4 regions of the Bowmanella denitrificans genome follow, and region 1 is predicted to be linked to each of the others. Evidence: predicted binding sites of a transcription regulator. Region 1 holds the regulator's gene; each other region holds the start of a gene.

The links. The regulator sigma-54, encoded in region 1, starts transcription at its own class of promoters, with help from an activator protein. The targets are predictions, from matches to a motif close to GTTGGCACGNNNNTNGNNT.
Region 2: glnK (P-II family nitrogen regulator) is a predicted target of sigma-54. The motif match lies at 1,694-1,712, and genes of this name have one in related genera.
Region 3: ABD028_RS18350 (EF-hand domain-containing protein) is a predicted target of sigma-54. The motif match lies at 1,272-1,290, and genes of this name have one in related genera.
Region 4: ABD028_RS08235 (FimV/HubP family polar landmark protein) is a predicted target of sigma-54. The motif match lies at 1,339-1,357, and genes of this name have one in related genera.

What each region holds. Positions count from the first base shown of each region.
Region 1 is NZ_BAAAEI010000008.1:79,109-82,803, reverse strand. Features, by position in the region: gene rapZ (RNase adapter RapZ) at 1-507, opposite strand, end outside; gene ptsN (PTS IIA-like nitrogen regulatory protein PtsN) at 504-947, opposite strand; gene hpf (ribosome hibernation promoting factor) at 1,006-1,293, opposite strand; gene ABD028_RS09380 (RNA polymerase factor sigma-54) at 1,321-2,799, opposite strand; gene lptB (LPS export ABC transporter ATP-binding protein) at 2,879-3,604, opposite strand; gene lptA (lipopolysaccharide transport periplasmic protein LptA) at 3,609-3,695, opposite strand, start outside.
Region 2 is NZ_BAAAEI010000015.1:151,416-155,110, forward strand. Features, by position in the region: gene ABD028_RS14260 (ammonium transporter) at 22-1,290, opposite strand; gene glnK (P-II family nitrogen regulator) at 1,311-1,649, opposite strand; gene ABD028_RS14270 (phospholipase A) at 1,901-2,809, shown strand; gene ABD028_RS14275 (M28 family peptidase) at 2,778-3,695, opposite strand, start outside.
Region 3 is NZ_BAAAEI010000023.1:155,008-158,702, reverse strand. Features, by position in the region: gene ABD028_RS18360 (diguanylate cyclase) at 1-510, shown strand, start outside; gene ABD028_RS18355 (OmpA family protein) at 499-849, opposite strand; gene ABD028_RS18350 (EF-hand domain-containing protein) at 941-1,156, opposite strand; gene ABD028_RS18345 (methyl-accepting chemotaxis protein) at 1,500-3,125, opposite strand; gene ABD028_RS18340 (putative porin) at 3,530-3,695, shown strand, end outside.
Region 4 is NZ_BAAAEI010000006.1:1,255,908-1,259,602, reverse strand. Features, by position in the region: gene ABD028_RS08245 (4-phosphoerythronate dehydrogenase) at 1-122, shown strand, start outside; gene ABD028_RS08240 (aspartate-semialdehyde dehydrogenase) at 172-1,188, shown strand; gene ABD028_RS08235 (FimV/HubP family polar landmark protein) at 1,482-3,695, shown strand, end outside.

The DNA.
Region 1 (3,695 bases):
AAAACCAAATGATTCGAAAACCAATACCAGGCGTGAGCTCTTTTTTCCCAGGATGCGTTCACGCACCAGTTCGGCCAACTGATGCACCGATAACTCACCGGTGTCGATGTATAAGTCGGCCCGCTCGATAATCGGGGCAAGCAATAAGGCTTCTGACTGAATAGCGTCGGTCAGCGACTTACTGTGTTTGGATAACGGGTGCAGACGACGGGTTTCGCTGAAACGTTTGATTAGCACGTCGTCACTGGCATCCAGATAAAGTATGGTCAGTTCCCAGTTAGAGGGCAGGTAGTCAAGAATTTCTACCAACTCTTCAGGGTCTTTGGGTAGGTTACGCACATCAATGCTGACGGCAACCTGATCATACTCATCGACAACCGTGTGGGTCAGAGTCGGTAGCAAATTAACCGGAATATTGTCCACACAGTAATAACCCAGATCTTCCAATGCCCTTAAGACAATAGACTTACCCGAGCCGGAGCGCCCGCTGATAATAATGAGTTTCACACTATGGCCTCAAATAGTTCCTGATCTGATTGGGCATGACGTAGCTTTTTCACCGTTTCCTTGTCATTCAGTTTGGCTGCTATAGTGGCCAGGGTTTGCAGATGTCCCTGTGCCTGATCTTCTGGTACAAGAATAGCGAAGAAGATGTCCACAGGCTGATTATCAATGGCTTCAAACGCGACGGCTGGCTGGCTGGTTAACAATATTGCCGTGACTTTCTCCAGTCCGGCCAAACGGCCATGGGGAATGGCAATGCCACAACCAATGCCGGTACTACCCATTTTTTCACGGTTCAGCAGACTGGTGAGGATCGCATCCTGACCAATTTCTGGCAGATGCCTGGCCGCGATATCACTGATAGATTCCAGAATGCGTTTTTTACTGGTCCCCTGAATGGCACAGGAAGTGCAATCAAGGGAGAGGATGTCTTTGATTTCCATGCTGAGTTTTGTGTTGTGGCCATAAACAGGCGGGGCCTGTTTATGGCTTTGTTTGAGCCTAATGGCGTTTTATTTTTTCCTTATGCTTGAGCACCTGGCGATCAAGCTTATCTATAAGGCTGTCAATGGCGGCATACATATCGGTATGCTCGGAGGTGGCAAAAACCTCGGCACCATTGAGGTGCAGAGTGGCTTCCGCCTTCTGATTAAGTTTCTCCACATTCAGGATAACATGGACATTGTTAATATGATCGAAATGTCGCTCCAACTTGGTAAATTTGCTGTCAACATAGGCGCGAAGAGAATCGGTGATTTCAACGTGATGACCAGTAAGGTTGATTTGCATAATGCCTCTTCCTTTTGTTGGTAAGTCTTAAAGCAGACTCTTGCGTTGGTTGGATGGGGGAATCGATAAGGATTCCCGGTATTTGGCGATTGTCCGCCGGGCAACCATAATGCCTTGCTCGGCCAACAACTGCGCAATCTTGCTGTCACTCAGCGGTTTGGCGGGTTTTTCTGCCGCCACCAGTTTTTTAATCAGAGCGCGGATAGCAGTAGACGAGCACTCGCCACCACTTTCCGTTGCCACATGGCTGGAGAAGAAGTATTTCAGCTCAAAAATGCCACGTGGTGTATGCATATACTTCTGGGTCGTAACCCGGGAAATAGTGGATTCATGCATATCCACCATTTCTGCGACATCATTCAGCACCATTGGTTTCATGGCCTCAGGGCCATATTCAAAAAATCCCTGTTGCTGCTGTACTATGCAATTAGCCACTTTAAGTAGCGTTTCATTCCGGCTTTCCAGACTCTTGATAAACCATTTGGCTTCCTGCATATGAGAGCGGATAAACTGGCTGTCGCTGGAATTTCTGGCATTGCGGCTCATGGCCGCATACTGCTGATTGATACTCAACTTGGGCAGGCTATCAGGGTTTAGTTCTACCACCCAGCGGCCATTTTTCTTAGTCACTGACACGTCTGGAATAACGTACTCTGGTTCACTGGTGACGATGGCGCTGCCTGGCCTGGGATTCAGGGTTTGCAGTAACCGCAGTGCTTCACGCAGTTCGTCTTCTTTCAAACGTGCCTTGCGCATCAGGGTACGGTAGTCTTTGCTGGCCAGCAGTTCGCTATGCTCCAGAATCAACGCCTTGGCTTCTTCCAGCCAGGGGGTTTCAGCGCCAAACTGACGAAGTTGCACCAATAGGCATTCTTGCACTGAACGCGAGCCTACCCCCACAGGATCAAACATCTGGATACGTTTTAACACGCATTCCACCTCATCCAGTTCCACTTCTTCGTCTTCGATATCCAGACTCTGCAGAATGTCTTCGGTGCTGACCGTAAGATAACCTGACTCATCAATGCTATCGATAATAGCGATAGCAATAGCGGTGTCAGTTTCACTGAAAGGGGTCAGACGCATTTGCCACAGCAAGTGATCCTGAATGCTGTCGGATGTTTCACCCTGGTAAATATTGTCCTCATCTGAGCTGGCGGCTGAGGAGGAGGGGCCTGAAGAAGCGCTGTAATACTCATCCCAGGTAGTATCTACCGGTAAGTCGTCTGGTAATTCCTGTTTTTCCAGCGCTTCGCCGGTTTCCATGCGGTCGTTGTCTTCGCTATTGGCAGAAGCACTGTCGTTGCTGACATTGTTGAGGTCCTGATCGTCGCCGGTGGAAAAATCCTGGCCGTCATCCGCTTCCAACAAAGGGTTGGATTCCAGGGCTTCCTGGATTTCCTGTTGCAGATCCAGGGTCGACAGTTGCAACAGACGAATGGCCTGTTGCAGTTGCGGCGTCATGGTGAGCTGCTGGCTGAATTTTAGCTGTAATGCGGGCTTCATCTACTTCTTATTATCTTCCAATGGCCTTCAGGGTATTGATATGGTCGTTCATGGCAAGTTCAATGCCTGTTTGGCTTAACTATAGCTTGAATTGCTCACCCAGGTATACATCTCTGACCTGCTTGTCGTTAAGTACCTGTTCGGCTGAGCCTTCCGCAATTAATTCACCATGACTGACAATATAAGCTTTTTCACATACATCCAGGGTTTCACGGACATTATGGTCGGTAATCAGAACGCCGATGCCTCTGTCTTTCAGATGATGGATAATCTTTTTTATATCGCTGACCGAAATGGGATCGACACCGGCAAAGGGCTCATCCAGCAATATAAATCTGGGGTTGGCTGACAAGGCCCGGGCGATTTCCACCCGGCGTCTTTCTCCTCCGGACAGACTCATGCCGGTGCTATGACGGATATGGTTGATGTTAAATTCATCCAACAATGCATCCGCCTCCTGCTCCCGTTGCTCCTGGTTGAGATCCTTGCGGGTTTCCAGAATCGCCATCAGATTTTGATAAACGCTTAGTTTCCGGAAGATGGATGACTCCTGGGGCAGATAGCCAATGCCCAGTCTGGCCCGCACATGCATTGGTTGGTGGCTGAGTTCCTGGTCATCAATAAATATCTGGCCTTTGTCCATGGGAACCAGGCCAACAATCATATAGAAGGAAGTGGTTTTTCCTGCGCCATTGGGGCCGAGCAAACCCACAATCTGTCCGGTACTGACTTGCAGGCTCACGTCACGCACCACCTGGCGATTTTTGTAGCTTTTCGCCAGATGCGAGGCCTTAAGTGTTGGCATGAATTTACTTCTCCTGGACCGGTTTCTTCTTGGGCTCTGGCTGGAAAATTGTTTCTACCCGGCCATCACCGTCGTCCGAGCCTTGTGCGAC
Region 2 (3,695 bases), on a different contig from region 1:
ATTACACCAGCATAAATTGAATTACTTACGCGAACCGGTGAAATCGGGATAAGCTTCCAAGCCACAATCCACCATATCCAGCCCCTGGTATTCGTCTTCCTCACTGACGCGAATGCCCATCACGGCCTTAAGCACACCCCAAACCACCAGACTGGCACCGAATACCCAAACAAAGATGGTTACAGCCCCCATAATCTGGCCACTGAATGTCGAGCCGTCATTGGTCAGAGGCACAATCAACAAACCAAACAGACCTACAGTACCATGTACGGAAATGGCACCAACTGGATCATCGATTTTCAGTTTATCCAGACCGATAATCGACAGCACGACTATCACACCGCCAATGGCGCCAAAGATACTGGCTTGTAACGCAGTAGGTGTGGAAGGTTCAGCAGTAATGGCGACCAATCCGGCCAGTGCACCGTTTAGTGCCATCGTCAGATCGGCCTTTTTAAATAGGATCTTAGCCAGTATCAGTGCTGCGACTGCACCTGCAGCGGCGGCGGCATTGGTGTTCAGAAATACCATTGCAACGGCGTTGGCATTGGTGATATCGCCCAGCTTTAACACCGAACCACCGTTAAAACCAAACCAGCCCATCCACAATATAAAGGTACCTAAGGTCGCCAGGGGCAGGTTAGAGCCAGGGATGGCATTAATTTTACCGTCTTTGGTGTATTTGCCTTTACGGGCCCCCAGCAGTAACACACCGGCAAGTGCTGCAGCCGCTCCAGCCAAGTGGACAATACCTGAGCCGGCAAAATCAGAGAAGCCCATATCACCCAGCACATACATGCCGAATACGGCTTGTCCGCCCCAGGTCCAACTGCCTTCCATAGGATAAATAAAGCCGGTCATTGCCACTGCAAACAGCAGGAAAGCCCAAAGCTTCATACGTTCAGCCACTGCGCCGGAGACAATACTCATGGCCGTAGCGACAAAAACCACCTGAAAGAAAAAGTCCGATGCTTTGGAATAGATTGCCCCGCCTTCAAAGCCATCTTCACGGCCGGCAAACTCGCCCAAGGTGGCGCTGACATCCACATTACCAATACCAGCCAGGAAAACTCCGCCATCGTACATAATGGCGTAGCCACAGACCATGTACATAATGCAGGCAATAGCATATAAAGCGACGTTTTTGGTTAGTATTTCGGTGGTATTTTTAGCTCTGACCAAGCCGGCTTCCAGCATGGCAAAGCCCGCCGCCATCCACATAACCAAGGCGCCGCAAATCAGAAAGTAGAAAGTGTCGAGTGCGTACTGAAGGTGAAATGATTGTTCCACGTTATTGTCTCCTGCTGCGGTTAGATGGCGTCGTTGTCAGTCTCACCGGTACGGATCCTGACTGCGTGTTCCAAATCAAAGACAAACACCTTGCCATCACCGATTTTTCCGGTTTTGGCGGCGCTCACAATGGCCTCAACCAAGCGATCTACATGATCGTCCTGCACGGCAATATCCAGTTTTACCTTAGGTAAAAAGTCCACCTGATATTCGGCGCCCCGATACAGCTCGGTGTGCCCCTTTTGACGTCCGAAACCTTTAACTTCGGTGACGGTCAAGCCGTCAATGCCGATTTCGGAAATCGCCTCACGAACATCATCAAGCTTGAATGGCTTGATGATCGCACTGACTAATTTCATCTTGTTGCTCCTGAGATAATTGTTATGTGTCGACACAGGAACATAAACAAATGCCGTGCCATTTGATTTATTCATTATTAATCAATAGGTTAATCTTTTTACTCGGTGTTAACTGGTGATAAATTGCACCATTGAAGTGCTCACCCACAAAAATGCACCACTGCGGTGCGAGCCTGTCGTCAGCTAGTTTTCCTTTGCCCGGCATTTCTGCGTTACACTGATGCTGCACATCAATAACCAAGGAAAACGTTGTGAAACTCAGGTATTTACTGCTGGTGGGGCTCTTTCATGGGGGAGTTTGTGCACAACAGGCTGCTGAGCAAGATAATGTCGCAGAGGAGCCCAAAAGCACGCTGGTAACCGAAAGACTGGTCTCTGACAGTGCCGCCCTGGTGAACCCTTACGCCATCACCCAACATAAACTGAACTATCTGTTACCCTTTAGCTACCAACGAAATCCTAATCAAATAGGCTCTGATGGTTTTACTCAGGGCAATATTGACCACACCGAGGCCAAGTTCCAGATTAGCGTCAAAATGCCGGTCTATCTGCCGGAAGAAAATCTGGGTATTGAAGGCTTGTATTTCGGTTTTACCGCCATGTCTCTGTGGCAGGTCTATAACAGTGAGATATCCAAACCCTTTCGCGAAACCAACTATGAACCAGAGGTTTTCTACAACTTTCAAACCGATCTGAGTTTACTGGGGTATCGATTTAATCTGGCGCAGATTGGCCTGGTGCATCAGTCTAACGGGCAAAACCAGTTACGCTCGCGCAGTTGGAACCGTTTGTACGGTTCACTGCTGTTTTCCGACGAGGATTCATTTTATTTTTTAAAGGCCTGGTACAGAATCAAGGAAGATGAAAAAACCGATCCACTGGACCCGGCGGGCGACGATAACCCCGACATTACGCATTATTTGGGGCATATGGAATTTGGCTACGGCACCCAACTGGGTAACTTCAAGTTGATGACGCAAATCCGCAATAACCTGAAAAGCAGCGACAACAAAGGCAGTATTGAGCTGAACATCAGTTACCCCTTAACTAAACGCTATGAGATCCTACTTCAATACTTTAACGGCTATGGTGATTCACTGATTGACTACAACCGGCACCAGCAACGTATCAGTCTGGGGATCCAACTGGCGTATTTTTAATCCCCAATTGGTCTGATTCCCTTAGCAGCACTAATGCCGTTTCGGCCGCTCTGGTAAAAAAGCGGCGGTCGATACGGCCAATCTCATCGTACTCAGTATGATAGAAACGATGTTCGCCGACTCCCAGGTATAAAAAAGCGATACCCTGTTGATCAAAAGCGGCATGATCACTGGCCCGGCGATAATCAATCCAGCCTTTTCCCTTATAGCCTCTTGCCAGCCCTTCCAACCCCAGTGATAGCGTTACAGGCGCTTGCGCTATGGCCCTTTCCACGGCACTTAACAAATGCGGATAATGCCTGGTTCCCCCCACATAAAGTTGCTGCTGACGCCCGCCATAACCCAACATATCCAGATTCAGATTTAACTTAATCGCACTCAAAGCAACAGGAGGGGATGCAACAAAAGCCTGCGCACCATAGAGTCCGGCTTCCTCTGCATCGGTAGCCAGAAAAATGACTGAATGCTCTGTTCGCTGCGCGTGTAAAACAGATGCAAGATACAACATAACCGCCACACCTGATGCATTATCATCGGCGCCATTAAATATACGTTTACCTTGTTTGCCCAGATGATCATAGTGCGCGCTGACAACGATATATTGCTGCGGCTTGGATTTTCCTGGCAACCACCCCAGTATATTTACCCCGACAAGCTCGCCAATGGCGAATTCATGACGAAATGGCATCTCATAGTTTTCAGCAAATGCCTGCAGTTGGTTTTGCCTAAACACCTGTTTTATATAATCACGGGCCAGCTCTGCGCCGCTACTGCCGGTTTTACGCCCTTCCATGGCGTCACTGCTAAGTATCTGCAAGTGTTGCCAAAGTTGTTCATTTGCTGCAACTGGCAGGCATATCAGCCAAATCAGCAATAGCGAACTAAA
Region 3 (3,695 bases), on a different contig from region 1:
TTCTTCCTGATGGACATTGATCATTTTAAACAAATTAATGACACATTCGGCCATGCAGCAGGTGATTTAGTTTTAGTGCAAATGGCGGAACTTCTGGGCACGGTGTTCAGGAAAACGGACTACCTGATTCGCTGGGGTGGCGAAGAATTTCTTATCATGGTGCAGAGTCAGTCACTTAGCAGTGCAGCAGACTATGCCCAGCGTCTGCGCAATTTGGTGGCAAGCTTCAATTTCAATATTGGTCAGGCTGAACCACTAAAGGTCACATGTTCCATTGGCTTTACCAATTTGCTAACACAGAATGTACAACTCTGGAGTCAGGCCATCGAGCTGGCAGACCGGTGTTTATATAGTGCCAAACACAGCAGCAGAAATGCCTGGGTAGGACTGCTGATGGATTCTCCATGTGCTGCCACGCTGACCAAGCTGCTGCGTAATCCAGAGCTGTCAAACGAACAACAGGGCGTCATGCTGGCGTCTTCTGTCTCAAACAAACTCTTATGGCATTGATTTGATCAATACCGTCATGGCAGATCCACAGAGTGATGGGTGTGGTGCCGAGACATGAGGCTCCTCGACTATATGCAGCAATCCAGGCCGAATCCCCAGAGCAATCAGCTCCCTTTTTACCGCTTCGGCTCTGGCTAAGGCCAGACTGGCAGGTAAACATTTTCCGGTACCATCATCACAATAACCATAGATAAGGGCCAGAGACTGTGGATTCTGCTTAATCAGATCCGCTTGCTGGAATAGCTTGCCTACCTCTGTGGTGGCTATTCTTGCGCCGCCACTGGGGAAACTGACCAGAAGCTCTTTCAGGGCTCGTCTTTGCATGTGGAGAGGGGACATACGACGGTCTCCGATATTGTATTTTTCTGAATCCTTGGAGAAATGAACGTGCGCCCGTCCTCAGGCGCACGCTGGTTGGGAAGGGTACAACTTAGTTGCTTTGATATTTGTCAAACTCAGCGCGTGAGATCTGGCCGTCACCGTCTGTGTCGTACTCGTCAAATGCTGCAGCCAGACGACTTTCAGCCGCTGCCTCTGCCTTACTAATTGCACCGTTACCGTCCTTGTCCAGGGCAGCAAAAAGGTCGCTAGTGGCAAATGCGCCCATGGCAGGCAGGAAGAACAAAATAAATGCGAACTTTTTCATAACTTTCTCCTTTGACTTTGTAGTCCCGGCCAGCAGATTGGTTGAGGGTCAGCCGGGCAGGCAATATTGCCTGGTTCACGATAACGGTTTGTTTTGTTACCGCTTGCAAAGGACATTACAACTTCGATGCCAACTTTTATTTTTCTTTAAAAATCATGCGGATAGGCATTCCATCTACTACCAGACCGATGATATCTGTCGCCTGATTACAACATCAATTACCAGGATTTTATTTTTACCTTTTAAATCAAAAAGATAGCCTGTCATCTATCCGAAACACAAGGCATTCAGGCCTGTCATTGTGGCGTTCTGGAAGGTTGAGGGCGGTCAATGCCGCCCGCAACTATATTCGAAACACAGATACCTGGCCCTGCAACGTCACGGCCAGCCGAGACAGATCGTCACTGGCCTGGGCATTCTGGTTGGAGCTATCGGTGACCAAGGCAATACTGGAGCTGAATTCATTGACATTGGCACTAATTTCATTCGCCACGGTAGTTTGCTCTTCCGTGGCGGTGGAGACTTGTATATTCATATCCGCAATAGTGGTTAGCGAAGTAATAATTTCTTTTAACACCAGTGAGGACTCTTCTGCATGGCTGACACTGTCTGATGCCATTTGCTGAGCCTGGCTCATACTGTCTACGGCCTCCCCGGCTGCCACCTGCAGTTTGCCAATCATTTCACTGATGGACTCGGTGGCCTTTTGGGTATTATGCGCCAACTGCCGAACTTCGTCGGCCACGACGGCAAATCCTCGCCCGGAATCCCCGGCTCTAGCCGCTTCAATGGCGGCATTTAACGCCAACAAATTAGTCTGTTCAGCCACATTCTGAATCAATTGCACGACCTGATTGATGTCATTGGCCTGACTATGCAACTGCTGAATCACTTCGGTACTGCGGTTCACCACCGCAGACAGTTGATTAATCGACTGGATATTCTGCTGTACTTTGCCCTGCCCGAGCTGCGCCTGTTCATCGGCGTCATTGGCTTTTTGTGATGTCAGCAGGGCATTTTGCGCCACTTCCTGGATCGCCGCGGTCATTTCTGTCACAGCCGTGGCAATCTGGGTACTTTGATGCTCCTGCTCGGTGGCAGTACTGGCCACCTGGGTACTGATGGCATGCATTTCTTCAGCGGATGCTGCTAAGGTGCTGGAAGCCTGAATTACTTCTTTTACTAAGCTATGCAGACGCTCCAACATTTGGTTAAAGCCTTCGGCTGTTTGGGCAATTTCATCTTTACCTATCACCTTAGCCCGCAGGGACAGGTTAGCTGACTGGGCAATATCAGTAATGGTGTTTTTCAAACCAACAAGCGGGTTATTAACAGAACGGTAAATGACCCAGGCCACAACCAGCATCAGGATGAAAAGCACCGCAATTTTGATGATAAACATGGTGACAGTGCTTTCATAGTCGCGGGCAACCTGTTGACGAAACGCATTGGCTTCATCCAATTGCAACTGAATAAGCTCTGCATAACCAGCACTTAGCGGGTCGAAAGCCTGATACAGTTCCCTGACAAACTGATTAGGCTCCACACCGGCCAGGGCGCCTTGCTCCAGCATACGCCTGTAATCGCCAATCTTGCTCAACACACCGGTTAAACTGGCTTCAACCTGACGCACAAGATCAGCTTCGCGCTGCGTCAGCTGAGTGGATTTGTATGCCTGCCACTCTTTATCCGCCAGATCTTGTGCCGCCTGCAAACGCCGGCGCAATTCATCCTGACTAATCACCCCTGCCCGGTATTTGTGCAGGATATCAACGATCTCTACCGCATAATTGTCTGACACCACTTTAATCTGTTGCAGTGGCACTACTCTGTCATTGTACAAACTGTCAATTTGATGATTCAGCTGCCTGAGATCCTGTAAGGAATTAACGGCGGATAAGGCGAAGAAAAACAGCGGCAGTGCGACCAGTATGACTAACCGCACTTTAACCGAAAGTTGATTGAGCATGATGTGTTCTCTTGTCACAGGGGCAAACTACATCCTTAGCTTATGTCCTCCCGGCAAATGATTTTTTGTCCGAGATCAGTCCTTTAGCACTTGGGACTAGTTCAGTGTATGCCACAGTCTGATAGTTCTCCAATCGAATCCCGGATTTCATCAATCATATAAACAGCAGGCGTAGTGGCGGACCCCATCAAAGGTATTCAGGGCCCAGATTGAATTAAGAAAAAGTAATGAAAAAACACAAGCAATATACAAATATGACAAAATTATTACAGTCAAGATGAAAAAGAAATCAGTTGATACAATTCCCCCTCAGGTCACGCCATTTATTACTTTAAATCTCAAACATGGCTGGGTAGGATGCGCCCCGCAAACTTGTTTGCAATAAAAAATGACTAAGGAACATCATGAAAAAAATTAATGTAGTGCTTACTTCTCTTCTACTTGCTTCTTCCACAGTAACGGCACAAGAATATCAACTGTTCAGCGAACTGAACTATAACCGTACCGAAGTGGGTAAGCTGGATAACGATATCCTGGGTATCGGCGCCACTTACTACTTCGATAAGCGTG
Region 4 (3,695 bases), on a different contig from region 1:
ATATCCGCAAGCACTATGCTATAAGAAGAGAATTCGCTGCATTGCAAGTTAGTGCTGGAAATTCTGTGCTGAAAAAGGCAATCTGCGGGCTCGGCTTTGCTAGTAAAGCCGCTAATTCTTGATCAGTTTTGATCGTCAGGCTTGACCCCAACCAAGGAGATTAAACAGAAAATGTCACGAGCCTTTGATGTTGCCGTTTTAGGTGCTACCGGTCTGGTAGGCCAGCATATGATCGAAATCCTCGAACAACGGGATTTTCCGGTTAATAAACTTTATCCTCTGGCCAGTACTCGCTCTGCCGGTGGTACGGTGAGTTTCAAGGGTAAGGACGTGACAGTACTGGACGCCGACACCTTTGACTGGTCACAGGTGCAACTGGGCTTTTTCTCCGCCGGTGGCAGTGTGTCTGCCAAATATGCACCACTGGCTGCCGAGGCAGGTTGCGTGGTGATCGACAATACCTCGCAGTATCGTTATGAGCCGGATATTCCGCTGGTGGTGCCAGAGGTTAATGCTCATGCATTGGCCGATTTTCGTAACCGCAATATTATTGCCAACCCCAATTGTTCCACCATTCAGATGCTGGTGGCGCTTAAACCCATTCACGATGCGGTGGGTATCAGCCGTATTAACGTCTGCACATATCAATCGGTGAGTGGCGCGGGTAAATCAGCCATGGAAGAACTGGCCAGACAGACAGCAGATTTGCTGTCCAGCCGTGAAGTCACGCCAAAAGCCTTCAGTCGCCAGATTGCTTTTAACGTTATTCCGCAGATTGATGTATTCATGGATAACGACTACACCAAAGAAGAAATGAAAATGCATTGGGAAACCCAGAAAATCATGGGTGACGATGGCATTATGGTGAATGCTACAGCCGTACGCGTACCGGTATTTTATGGTCATGGTGAAGCCGTGCATATTGAAACTCATCAGCCTATTGATCCTGAAGCGGTGAAAGATTTACTGGCCGATGCACCCGGTATCACCTTAATGCGGGAGCGCGAAGAGTTTCCTACCCAGGTGGGCAATGCCAGTGGTAAGGATGAGGTGTTTGTTGGTCGTATTCGTAAAGATCACTCTCACCCCAATGGCTTGAATTTGTGGGTGGTATCTGACAACGTACGTAAAGGAGCGGCCACCAACAGTATTCAGATTGCCGAAGTGTTGGTGCGCGACTACCTGTAAGCTCGCTAAGATTAGACTGGTAAACAGGCCCGGAACTTGGTTCCGGGCCTGTTTTTTTGCGTTCAAAGAAAGCGAAAGTCCGCCGATAATGGGTATAAATCTACAGTATCGGCTTTATGGATCAGGTCAGGTATCTGGTTTATAGTTCGTGTTGGAATGTAAATTGCTGATAAATTTAATCCAGGCCGAAAAAATGGCGGTAACCCTCAAGGTTACTTATAAAAAGTGATAACTATTAAATCCGCGGAGAGGCTGGTTCCGTGGGTACTTTGTTGGGGCTGCGAAGGAAGACTATGAGAATACGACCGTTGCTGATGCTTTGTCTGGCAAGTTTTTTCTCCTTGGGCCTTCCCCTTGCCAGTCAGGCGCAGTCTGTGGCCATCAAAGGTCCGAAGAATGCCACAAGGGAGTTCTCGGGCGTGGTATACGGCCCGATCGAATCAAATGATACCTTGTGGCGTATCGCCCAGCGTTATCGTCAGAATCAATCCCTCAGTATCTACCAGGTGATGGTGGCGATTTATGAACTCAACCCAAACGCATTTGAACAGCAAAATCTGAATCTAATGGTGGACGGCGCCATGCTGCGCCTGCCCAGCGAGCAATATATTGCCCGTATTGATGCAGAGCTTGCCCGTCAGAAAGCTGAATTAGACGAACAGGCGCTCAAACGGGCAACCACTGCCACCCCGTCACCGGGGGCCAGTCTGAACAAAGCCATCAACAGCGCCAGTGCCGATGAGCTGGCACAGACCCGGCAAGCTATTGAGGCAAAACTCAGCAACCTCGATCAGGAAAACCGTCAGCAATTCGACAGTCTTAGGCAACAAATTGCCGCTTCTATTGATTCGGTACAAGCGCTGTTACTCGAAAATAATCAGGTTTTGCAGCGCCTCGACAAGGTAAATGAAGATATTGAAGCCCTGCGTCAAAGCCAGGAGCAGGACAAAACTCAGTTGTCCTCTTTGCTGGAGCAGCAGAATGAACTGGTGGATTTTTCCCGTGAGATCAAACAGCAACAGGAAGTTGAACGTCAGCAAAGCTGGTTTAATAGCCCGGCTACCATGGTGGCGGCCACACTAATCCCAACCTTGCTGTTGTTAGGCGGTTTGGCCATGTGGCTGAGGCGTCGCAACAATGAACCACAGGCTGCCGCAAGCCCAACTCAGGCCCCAGCGCCCGCTCCGGTGTTAGAAGATAACCCCATGGATGACTTGTCTGATGCACTGACCGATGAGTTGTCTGGCGAACTGGAGACAGATGACAAGGATGACGACCTGTTTGGCGAAGAATTACTCGATGACGTGCTGACCGACGAATTGGAAGAGTCGCTGGATGCCGCCTTGGGTGAAGACTTTGATGACTTCCAGGATCTGGCCGACGAAATGCTGGTGCCAGAAGATAAACCCAAACAGGAAGAAGCTTCAAACGGTGGTTTACTGGACCAAGGTGATCTGGACGATTTATTCAGTGATGAGCAGGAATTGCTGGATGAAATCAGTGATATGGATGATGGTCAGGCCATCGACTTGTCTGAGGTGGAGGAATCGCCGGCCACAGCGCCAGATGACGATGACAATTGGGATGATGAACTGGACGATATGCTGGAATCATCACCAGGTGGCGATGAGAAGCCAGAAATCAGCATAGATGAACTGCTTGATGAGCCCATGGCACAGGATAGCCAGGTGGAAGATGACAGCCTGGATCTGGATAAACTGGATAAGGAGTCATCTCTTAGCAATGAAATGATCGAGCAACTTGATCAGGAAATTGCCAGCCAGGGTAAACAGCTGGATGAGCTGACTGACGAACTGCTGATGGAACTGGAACAGGTCGACAACCTGCAGGACGACTTGGCCGATGAGCTATTGGCCGAACTTGAAAATGAGAATCTGCTGGAGGATGAAGAGGTTGAGTCTGGCGTAAGGGCTGATTCAGAGTCCGGCCTGGATGATCTGTCCGACGAGCTGTTGTCAGAGCTGGAAGCTGAGAATACTGAAATCCCCGAAACGCAGCAGGAGAGAACTGACGATGCCGGGCAAGCCGATGCAACTCAGTATGACCTGACCGATGAGCTGTTGGCTGAACTGGAAGCCGAAAATCCCCAACTTGAGGACGCCACCTCCGAAATTGAGCAGCCGGATACCGCAGGGGACGACCTGAGTGATGAATTACTGGCCGAACTAGAGGCTGATGAAGCGGATTTGGATGCACCGGCTGAGTTGGCAGAGGATAAAACCGACAACCGGCAAGAACCTATGGCAGAAGAGGAATCTGCTGAATCACAGGATATGCAGGTTTCTGCCGATGAGCTGGAGACAATGCTTGATGAAGACGTTGCCCAGACTGAAATACAAGACGACGAGATCGATCAGGAACTGGCGGAATTCGAACAGGCATTGGATGCATTTGAGCAGGAAGTGCCTGAACAGGATACTGACACCCAACAGGCGGCAGATGCTGAAGTTGATACGCCAACTGCCGAACAGGCTGATAAAGCGGCT